One region of the Paenibacillus sp. Marseille-Q9583 genome, then DNA from elsewhere that is predicted to be linked to it. Evidence: riboswitches for the same ligand, from Rfam matches in the RefSeq annotation. Region 1 holds a riboswitch; the other holds the start of a gene.
The links. Region 1 has a riboswitch for glycine ahead of gcvT (glycine cleavage system aminomethyltransferase GcvT). Riboswitches for the same ligand answer to the same signal wherever they lie in the genome.
Positions count from the first base shown of each region.

Region 2: it holds a riboswitch for glycine, as region 1 does, so the genes downstream of both, ACWNM1_RS01750 (amino acid permease) here and gcvT (glycine cleavage system aminomethyltransferase GcvT) in region 1, are expected to answer to the same signal.

Region 1 covers NZ_CDRJTB010000028.1:44,400-49,947, forward strand. The annotation lists gene gcvPB (aminomethyl-transferring glycine dehydrogenase subunit GcvPB) at 1-140, opposite strand, end outside; gene gcvPA (aminomethyl-transferring glycine dehydrogenase subunit GcvPA) at 137-1,489, opposite strand; gene gcvT (glycine cleavage system aminomethyltransferase GcvT) at 1,588-2,700, opposite strand; glycine riboswitch at 2,886-2,984, opposite strand; gene gcvH (glycine cleavage system protein GcvH) at 3,263-3,655, shown strand; gene ACWNM1_RS14710 (flagellar motor protein MotB) at 4,060-4,896, opposite strand; gene ACWNM1_RS14715 (flagellar motor protein) at 4,893-5,548, opposite strand, start outside.
Region 2 covers NZ_CDRJTB010000001.1:402,779-408,326, forward strand. The annotation lists gene ACWNM1_RS01745 (DHA2 family efflux MFS transporter permease subunit) at 1-1,089, shown strand, start outside; gene ACWNM1_RS01750 (amino acid permease) at 1,258-2,616, opposite strand; glycine riboswitch at 2,750-2,830, opposite strand; gene adhP (alcohol dehydrogenase AdhP) at 3,028-4,044, shown strand; gene ACWNM1_RS01760 (SMI1/KNR4 family protein) at 4,174-5,548, opposite strand, start outside.

The DNA.
Region 1 (5,548 bases):
ACGACGGGGTCGCTACGGAGTAAACCTGATGGAATCAGAGATTCCAAGGTTTCTTCCTGCGGCACATCGCACAGTGGCAAAGAATAGGCCGAACGGCCGGGACGGCTTAATTCAAAAATTAGACTTTGCTCCGGTTTCATAAACAGCCCTCCAGTGCGCTAGCGAATTGGTCAATTTCGTTTTTGCTTCTTTTTTCCGTAACGGCTACCAGCATATGTCCAGCAAGTTCAGGATAATCACGGCCCAGATCATAACCGCCTAGATAACCTTCCTTCAGCAGCTTCGAATTAATTGCACTTACGCTGCTTCCTTCCGGAAGCTTCACGACAAACTCGTTAAAGAATGGGGAGGAAAAGGTAAGTTCAGCCCCTGTTAGTTCGCTTAGTTTATTAGCGGCGTAATGGCTTTTACGAATGTTCAGCTCGCCTACTTCACGCATCCCTTCTTTACCCATTACGGACAGGTAGACGGATGCGCAGAGTGCGAGTAGCGCCTGATTGGAGCAAATATTCGATGTCGCTTTTTCACGACGGATATGCTGTTCACGAGCTTGGAGTGTCAGAACGAAGCCACGTTTACCGTTACGGTCAACCGTTTGGCCGACGATACGGCCCGGCATCTTACGCATCAAGTGCTCAGCTACCGCGAAGAATCCACAAGTTGGCCCACCTAGAGAAGCTGGAATACCGAGTGGCTGAGCGTCACCGACTACGATGTCGGCTCCGAGCTTACCTGGTGTTTCTAGTACGCCAAGAGCGATCGGATTTGCACTGACGACGAACAACCCTTTAACAGCATGGATCAGCGGCTCAACGGTGCTAAGATCTTCGATGCTGCCAAAGAAGTTAGGTGATTGCATCAGTACTGCAGCCGTATCACTATCAATGGCCTCAGCAAGCTTAGCCTGATCGGTAACACCGTCTCTATAGTCAATCTCCACTACTTCAAGACCCCAAGCATTAGCCGATGTGCGTAACACTTGGCGCGCTTCTGGATGAACGGTGCGTGAGACAATTAATTTTTTGCGTTTGGTAGCACCAGCTGCGAGGACGGCTGCTTCGGATAATGCGGTTGCGCCATCATACATGCTGGCATTGGCTACTTTCATACCGGTTAGTTCGCAAATGTAGGATTGGAATTCGAAGATCGCTTGCAGTTCGCCTTGGCTGATCTCCGGTTGATAAGGGGTGTAAGCAGTATAGAATTCTGAACGGGAAATGACATGGTTGATCACCACAGGGATGTGATGGTCGTATAATCCGGCGCCGAGGAAGCTGGCGTGCGAATCGAAGTCAGCATTTCGGTCAGCGAGACCTTTCATATGACGTAGCAGGGCGTACTCATCGAGTGGTTCAGACATCGGCATAGTGCCTTGATAACGGACGGCTTCAGGAATATCGGAGAACAGCTCATCTATGGACTGAATCCCGACGGCTTCCATCATCTCTACGCGGTCCTGTGCTGTCATGGGCAGATAACGGTGCTTCATTAAGGTCTCACTCCTTGGCTTTTTTTAGAAAGTACAATTTTCACGCTATACTTTATCCTTCTATTTCTCGCTTAAAGCTAACCGTCCTAATATGGATGCTAAAGGCGTTTATACTTGTAAAAAGGGGCCTTAATCACGACAGCCTTAAGCTGCTTGCCGCGTATCTCTACGAATACCTCTGTGCCAATTTCACTGTAAGCTGTATCAAGCAAAGCTAATCCCAGGTTGCGTTTGAGCGTTGGTGATTGAGTTCCAGTTGTGACCTCTCCGATTTTGATGCCGTCCGCATAGACTGGATAATGGGAGCGTGGAATGCCTCGATCAATCATTTCTAGACCAACAAGGCGGCGGGGAAGACCGGCTTCTTTTTGCTGCACTAACGCATCACGACCGATGAAGTCTGCTTTGTCCAGCTTTACGAAAAACTGAATCCCTGCTTCAAGAGGCGTGATGTCAGCCGACAGCTCCTGACCGTACAGTGGCAGTTTTGCCTCAAAACGCAGCGTATCACGAGCGCCCAGTCCAGCAGGTGTTAATCCGTGAGGAGCGCCAACTGCGAGAAGGCCGTTCCATAACGTTGCTGCCCCATCCAGTGGAGCGTAAATTTCGAAGCCATCTTCACCGGTATAACCCGTACGGGAGATCAGTACTTCTACACCGCAGACGGTTGCGAGTTCGATGAAGTGGAAAGGCTTGAGCGTTGAGATCGGTGCATCAGTAACTTCTGCGAGTATGGTCTCTGCCAGCGGACCTTGCAAGGCGAGCAAAAGCGTCTCGTCAGAGACATTAGTGAGTGTGACTTCATCGAATTCAGAGGTCAGATGCTCTTGCAGCCACTGGAAGTCCTTATCGATGTTGGAGGCATTTACGACAAGCATATAACGGCCTTCACTTAGTCGATACACGAGCAAATCGTCGACCACACCGCCGTTTGGATAACAGAGCAGCGTATATTGTGCCGCACCATCGGTAAGGCGGCTGACATCGTTGGTCGTCATTTTTTGTAAAAAGGCTTCAGCGCCGCTTCCGATCACCATGAATTCACCCATATGCGATACATCGAACAGTCCAGCCTGCTGGCGAACAGCCTCATGCTCCTTCACGATACCTGTAAACTGTACTGGCAGCTCCCAACCGCCAAAATCAATGCACCTGGACTCCGCATAGGCGGAATAGAGATCATAAAAAGGCGTTCTTTTCAAAGCATCCATGTCGTCACTCCCCTAGTCTGATTACATACGAAAAAAAGGACAGGCAGAAGCAATCATGCATAAATGCACTAATCGCTTTCTGCTCTGTCCTTTGTACCTGAGAGTTACCCTGCGTAACTAACCTGCAAGTTTCCCCGTTGGTGACCTGACGCACTCAGCCTCGCGTCTGATGCTCTCCAGAGGTACGTCCGACAAAGGTCCTTTTGCCTGAGAGATTCACCCCTGTTAGGGCTTACTCCTTCGGCGCCGTCTTCAAGTGAGACAGTCTCTCCCTATGCCATCATCCGCAACTGTATTTGTTTCAAATATAAGAAAGTATATGTTTCACATTATACATTATCCTTATATTTCTTCGAGAAACGGTTATCGTCTATAAAAAAGACGACATCGTCGTTTCTTCTTGTATGTCTCCATTAAACGGGTATAGGAGGGCGCTGTCAACAAGAAAAAGTCAAAAAAACGACAAATTTATTTTACTGTTAGTAACATTGACATTATGCTCCGGGATCACTTAGGCTATAACTAAATTTAGAATTCCAATTTGGAAATGAGGCGGCTTGAAATGAGTGAAGTTTTAGATAACCTTCTTTACAGCGAAGAGCATGAGTGGGCACAGCAAGTGGAAGGACGCGTAGTACGTGTTGGGATTACGGATCATGCTCAGCATTTGTTAGGCGATATCGTGTTTGTGGAATTTCCAGAAGTGGGTTCGGCCATTTCAGCTGGCGACAGCGTAGGTAGTATCGAATCCGTTAAGACCGTATCGGAACTCTATTCACCCGTTTCTGGGAAGGTTACCAAGATTAATGATGGTTTAGAAGCTAGTCCAGAGCTAATTAATGATAAGCCGTATGGTGAAGGTTGGATTTTTGAAATTGAAGTGGACGGAGAGTATGCTGATGCTGTAAAAGGACTGCTAGATGCAGCCGGATATCGTGCATTGGTAGGAGAGTAATTGGGTTTTTTCAGTGTATATTAATTTCATTGCATGTGATATTTGAAGCAGCAAGTTTCCGTTTTTGGGGACTTGCTGTTTGGTGTTTTTATATAGATAGTGGTGGTGATTTTTGCGTTAAATACTGGTATTATTTGGAATTATGGGGTTTTATTTAAAAGCGAATCTACTGGTTGTGGAATTAGGGGAAACCTCCCTTATTTTAGACGAATATAGGGTGACACTAAGGGTTTTAGGGAATTCTTCCCTAAAATTTCAGTGAAAAGGCTATTTCTGACTAAATAGGGTATTAATCAGGGAGTATTTCCGTAATAAATAGTGGCGAGCCCATTTTGGTATGTTGATAAGCAGATTCGCTCCCGCACAGAGCTAGCTACTGTAACTAGCTCTGAGTAAAACATTTTTTATGCACCCTCTTGAAGCTGTCGAAGCACAATGATCTCTACACGGCGGTTCTTTTGTTGACCTGCTGCCGTTGTATTATCCGCGGTGGGCTGGGTATCAGCATAACCTGCGTATTGAAAATTGTCGGGATTCAATCCCTCCCGATCTAAGAAAAAGCGAAGCACTGACAGCGCACGAGCACCAGATAGCTCCCAGTTGTCGTTATAGTGAGAAGTCGAAGATACTGGAGTATTGTCGGTATGTCCTTCAATGCTGATCTTTGCGCCGATATCGCTGAATAAGCCAGATAACTGCTGAAGAGCAGGGAGGGCTGGAGACTTCAGGTCTGCCTTACCTATATCGAAGAGAAACCGGTCACTGAGTGTGATTTCTATCCCCTGCGGTTTGTCGGCAACAAAAATTTGTTCTCCGAGATTATTTTCCTCTACATAGTTCGTGATCACACCCATTAATTCAGCAAGTTTAGCCTCTTGTTCTCGAAAAGCAAGTTCACGTGCCGAAGGTGTTTCGTTCTCCGTTTGTTCAGCAGATCCATCATTCGGTCTCGCAGTTGCAGCTGCATTCCCATTCCCGTCTGTACTTTCCGGTTTGTTCTCAGTTGATTTCCCAGCATCTAAAATGCCGTTCCCACCCTCAAGGACAGTGCTGCCAGACTTGAAGGTCTCGGATAACGAGCCTGTCACGATGTTATATTTGTCAGTATCCAGGCTGCTCATCGCATACAATATAACGAAAAAAATAAGTAAAAGTGTAATTAGATCAGCATAAGTAATCATCCAACGGTCGCGGCTTTCCCGAGTCTCTACACGCCGTTTGCGCCGGTCTCTTTGTCTCATAAAAGACCTCTAGTTTCTGAACGGTCATTCGTGTCCGTGTCTGAGATGAATGAGTTCAGTTTTTTACGCACCAGCAAGGGGTGATCCCCGTTCTGCAAAGAAAGAATGCCGACGAGCAGCATTTCCATACTATGTAGCTGGCTTTGACTGCGGGATTTGATTTTGGAAGCGATGGGTAAAAATATTAAATTAGCGATGGCAACACCGTACAGTGTTGCGGTAAATGCCACTGCGATAGATGTGCCCAGATTTGACGGATCTGTAAGGTTGCCAAGTACACGGATGAGCCCCATCACCGTCCCGATAATTCCCATCGTTGGTGCATATCCACCTGCAGCTTCAAAAATCTTAGCATAGTTCTCATGCTTCAATTCTTTAGCATCCATTTCTAATTCAAGAATCTGTCTTACCTGCTCAGGATCAGTACCGTCTACAATAAGAAGTAGACCTTCACGTGTAAAAGGGTCCGGATGTTCTTCAGCTTGTTTTTCTAACATTAAAACGCCGCCGCGCCGGGCCAAGGTTGCCATTGCAATGAGTTCTTCTGCTTTTTCTACATCACGATCAGGGTTGCTACCGAAAGCCATGCGTAGTGCTGCTGGAATGGAGCGCAGCTTAGATGCCGGGAAGCTGATCATAACGGCGGCAAACG
Region 2 (5,548 bases), on a different contig from region 1:
CTCGCTATTTTCCCTGTTGAAAAACGCGGCAGTGCTATGGGACTGCTTGGACTGGCGATGATATTTGCTCCTGCTATTGGCCCGACGCTTGCGGGATTTATTGTTGAATATCACTCTTGGCGCTGGTTATTTATCGGCCTCATTCCACTCGTCATCCTTGTTATAGCGTTGGCATTCAAGTATTTAGTGAATGTATCCGAGACGTCTAAGTCTAAGCTTGATGTAGTAAGTGTTCTTTTATCAACCGTTGGATTTGGCTTAATTTTATACGGCTTCAGTAGTGCAGGCAGTAAAGGCTGGGACGATGGAATAGTAATTCTGACCTTAGGGATCGGGATCGCTGTTACGGCCGTATTCTGTCTTCGACAAATCAAGTCTGATGATCCACTGCTGAACCTGTCTGTCTTCAAAAATAAAGTTTTTACGATGACTTCTCTTATTAACGTATTAATCACGATGATGATGTACGCAGATATGATTTTATTGCCTATTTATCTGCAGAATGGCCGTGGTTTTACAGCATTTGATGCAGGACTACTATTGCTGCCAGGGGCGCTCGTAAATGCGTTCATGTCACCCGTCACCGGTAAATTATACGACCGTTTTGGTGCTAAACCACTGTTCATTATTGGTTTACTGTTTATTATTCCATCTATGTGGGCGGTAACTGATCTATCTGAATCTACAACGTATACGTATCTAATGATTCGTACCATTGGCCTGCGAATTGGACTAAGCTTCATCACTATGCCACTCAATACGGCTGGACTAAATGCACTGCCCAAACAACTCGGCACGCATGGTACAGCTGTGAACAATACCGTTCGCCAAATTGCCGGAGCCATCGGTACTGCTGTCGTAATTACGATTTATACAGTACAGGCAACAAATCATGCGGCCACAGTGATGCAGAGCAATCCCTCTACTACTCCTGAGATCCTTAAATCCCTTGCATCCATTCTTGGGGCAAGTGATGCTTATTACTTTATGATGATTTTATCCGTTGCGGCGTTGGTTATAACATTATTTATGCCAATGAAAAGCAGGATTAAGATTGAAACGAAAGTAGATCTAGTTAGAGAGGAATAACCTCATAAAGTGGAACGTCAAAAGGACAGCGGTCAGCTGTCCTTTTACATTATCCTTTTTACGTTACCCTCTTAGCGATTCCCAGCTCACTGGCTACTCTTCTTTTAATTTTTCTTTCAGTATGCTGGAGATGATTCCCCCCTAACCATTAAAATATGTTAGCCTAACTCAAGCTTGATTACTTTTCCCCTTTTTGCTTCTAATCGAATACAAGATGACTAATAAAATAAACCATAACGGAGTACACAATAAAGCCGGGCGTGTCTCTCCAGCGAACAGCATGATGATCAGTATCCCAGCGAACAAGGTTAAGACAATATAATTAATAGCCGGTGTGAACGGTGCTTTGAATTTAGATTTCGCCTGTAAGTCTGGCCGGGTTTTCTTATACTTAATATGGCAGATAAGAACAATGCCCCACACCCATATAAAACAAATGGCGCTAATCGTTGTCACGATTCCAAAAGCCTGCTCCGGAATAAGTTTACTCAAAAGAGCACCAACAGATATAACAATTGTAGAAATGAATAACGAGTTACCTGGTACATGGTTTTTATTCAGTTTGCCCAAACGAGGTGACGCCTGGTTATTTCTACTCAAATTATAGAGAATTCGGCTTGTCGAGAACATTCCACTGTTACAAGCGGAAGCGGCTGAAGTTAATACGACAAAATTAATAATCCCTGCGGCTATTGGAATCCCTACTAGAGTAAAGGTTTTTACAAAAGGACTCTCTGCCGGACTAAGCTCCGTCCAAGGGTTAATGCATAGCAGGACGAAAAGCGCGCCGACATAGAAAAATAGAATCCGTAAAGGAATTTTATTAATTGCCGACGGGATATTTTTTTCCGGATCGGCTGTTTCCGCTGCCGACACACCCACCAACTCCACACCGACATAAGCAAATACAACCATTTGAAAAGAAAATAAGAAGCCTGATATGCCGTTTGGAAAAAAGCCCCCATGCTCCCATAGATTCCGTATCGTCACCGATCCTGCATCCGTCTTAAACCCAATGATCAGCAAAATGACTCCAAGACCAATCAAGGCAAGAATCGTAATTACCTTAATTAAAGCAAACCAAAATTCGAGTTCCCCAAAGCTCTTTACAGTTAATAAATTAAGTCCTAATAACACGACTAGACAGGCGATGGCAGGGACCCACTGCGGGATATCAAACCAATATTGTACATATACGCCAACAGCGATGACATCAGCCATAGCCGTCATGATCCAGCAAAACCAATAGGTCCAACCAGTAATGAATGCGACTCGTGATCCAAGGTAGTCTTCAGCAATATCCGTAAACGATTGATAGCCCGCTTTAGATAATAGGAGCTCTCCCAGTGCTCTCATCACAAAAAACACAGCAATACCCACGATTAAATACGTGATCATGATGGATGGGCCTGCCTTCTCTATCGCCTTGCCTGATCCCAAGAATAATCCTGTACCGATGGTGCCGCCAATAGCAATAAGTTGAACATGCCGATTAGCTAGCTCTCTCTTTAATTCTGGTTGTGCCATACCTAGTTCCCCCTTGTGAGTACAATAAATTGGAATAAAAAAAGAGAGATTGGATGTCATCCAATCTCCCAGATCGTAAGAATATCAAATAATATTTGCCTACTGATGTCGATCAGCATGACAAATATATATTCAGTACTCTTCTGTCCTTTTGCCTGAGATTGTGAACCCTTCGGCGCCGCGGAATTTCCGCGGTCTCTCCAGAAGCTGCTCCAGCTAAAGTGTAATCCTTAGCCATCATAGCTCGTGAATTATGAAGTTGATAAAGCGGTAACGCAGTAAAGCTGTTCTGATATTCTAACATATTACTTGTGATGTGAGTGTTAATCAGTGATAAAAGTCTCAAGAATTTAAAGTTAGCCTCATGAACATACTACTTTTTGAAAAGCAAAAAACTAAAGGAGTATGCTGATGAAAGCCGCTGTAGTAAAGAAATTCAAAGAAAAGTTAGAGCTACAAGACGTACCTAAACCAAAACCCGGACACAAAGAAATCCTTGTCCATATTCAGGCGTGCGGAGTGTGTCATACTGATTTGCATGCTGCTCATGGCGATTGGCCCGTCAAACCGAAACTCCCTCTTATTCCCGGACATGAAGGCGTTGGGGTTATTGAAGAAATGGGTGAAGGAGTTACACACTTAAAAGTAGGTGACCGAGTAGGAATTCCATGGCTGTACTCAGCCTGCGGTCATTGTGAGTATTGTCTTACAGGAAGAGAGACTCTTTGTCTCGATCAGCAAAATTCTGGATATTCCGTAGATGGCGGATATGCAGAATATTGTGTGGCAGCTGCCGATTATGTAGTGAAGGTTCCTGATAATTTAAGCTTCATCGAAGCGGCACCTTTATTTTGCGCTGGCGTTACGACCTATAAAGCTTTGAAAGTATCGGGTGTAAAACCAGGTGAGTGGGTAGCCATTTTCGGCATCGGAGGATTGGGTCATCTTGGCGTACAATATGCAAAAGTGATGGGAATGAACGTAGTGGCCATCGACACGTCGGATGAAAAGATGGAGCTTGCCAAACAGCTTGGTGCAGACAAAACCGTAAACGCATTAAAAGAAGATGCCGCAGACTGGATTCAAAAAGAAATCGGTGGAGTGCATGGTGTCGTTTGTACGGCGGTTGCGAAAAAAGCATTCGATCAAGCCTACCGGGCCATTCGCCGCGGCGGTACCTGCGTCATGGTTGGGCTGCCTCCTGAATCCATGGATGTTCCGATCTTTGATACGGTATTAAACGGTACAAAGGTAGTCGGATCAATTGTCGGCACTCGCAAAGATTTGCAAGAAACATTACAATTCGCTGCAGAAGGAAAAATAAAAACCATTATTGAGACACGTAAACTAGAAGATATTAATGAGATCTACGATCTTATGTTAGAAGGCAAAATCAATGGTCGAATCGTCCTTGATATGACGAAATGACCCGAAAGAAAACACGCCCGAAAAGTGCTGCTTTTCGGGCTTTTTTATGACTAAAAATCCCCCTACTAGCAATACTTTTCTGCGCAATGTTTCTGTTGTGATCAATCAAGCTCTGCGCGGGAGACCGGTTTAGGTCACGTCCTCTTCTTCGGCTCCCACTTCCAGCCGTTCAATAACCTCTAAGCGGGCTTGATCCGTGAAGCGAAGCACTCCGTTCTCCTGAACGATCAGCCCTTCCCGAATCCGCCCATCCAGCCAGTCACTGATCCAGCCGGGCGCATACCCGCCTTGACCGAACTCGCCGCCAAAAGCGATTATCTTCTCATACACATCCAGATATTGTTGATGGCTCGTATTCGGATAAGAGCTTGTGTACAGCCAGAACTGCACATCGTACATCAGAGTAGAGAGCTCATCTGCATGAAAGGAAAAGTGTCCCTTCTCTTCAACGATTCGAGTACAGACATTACGAATCTTCTGCTCAAGCTGATCAACCTCGGACACACGATTACACAGCTCCGCGAGCAAAGGTGAGAACTTGCCTACGGCTACTTTTCGCAGATCCTTTTCTTTATCTTCTTGAGAAGTATCGTATTCCTCCTCACTCACCAGCCCGCGGATAAATGTCTCGAAGTCTTCAGCCAGGAACGTAATCTCATAATTGTCTTCCTGATCGACATGAATCACCTCGGGTTCGCCGTCCCTCCCGCAGTTCCGGTAATCCAGCATTACGACATCATGACCTGCCGAAGGGCAGTCACAAATTACCACGCCGATGTCAGGATACCCCCACTCCTCAATCATGAATGTGCTGCCAAGATCTCCGCAGAGCGAATAACTTTTCTCGCGCCCAATGCCCATAACGCCTGTAATCGCAATATGATCCTCAGCCCATGAGGTCGCGTCCTCCGTCGGGTAACAAGTATTGTAAGGAACTCCCCCATTATGCTCCTTCATCAGACGGATATAGGATGCAGGAAGCTTGTAACCCAGCTCTTCTTCTACAGAAGCAATCAGCTCATCCGCAGGCGGATCAGAGACATATTGTCTTAGTGCATAATCGCTATCGTCCCAAAAGTAGGAGAAATCCATCCCTTCAAAAGGAGTTGCTTCCGTCCTCGGATCATTATGCGAATCTTTAATTACCCGTCTGGCCGCGGCGTGGTGGTCTTTGCGTAGCTTGCGCTGGCTGAGGTTCAGTAACATGGCCGTATTCTCGTCGTCAGGATCGAGGTCATGGGCGATACCCAGCACTCTCACTGCTTCCTCATACCGATTCAGATAATAGTAGGAATACCCTACACGAAAATGCCACAACGGGTCATCCTGCCCCTGTTGTGCAATCATCGCAAACTGTTCAAGCGCCTCTTCATAACGTCCCAGATTGTTATACGCTCTTGCCAGACTGCTGGTCACCTCGTAATCTCTGTCCTCTGGTGAAATCTCCATCAGGGTATCAACTATCTTCTGATGTTCATCATCTTCATGCCACTGTGCCAGCTGT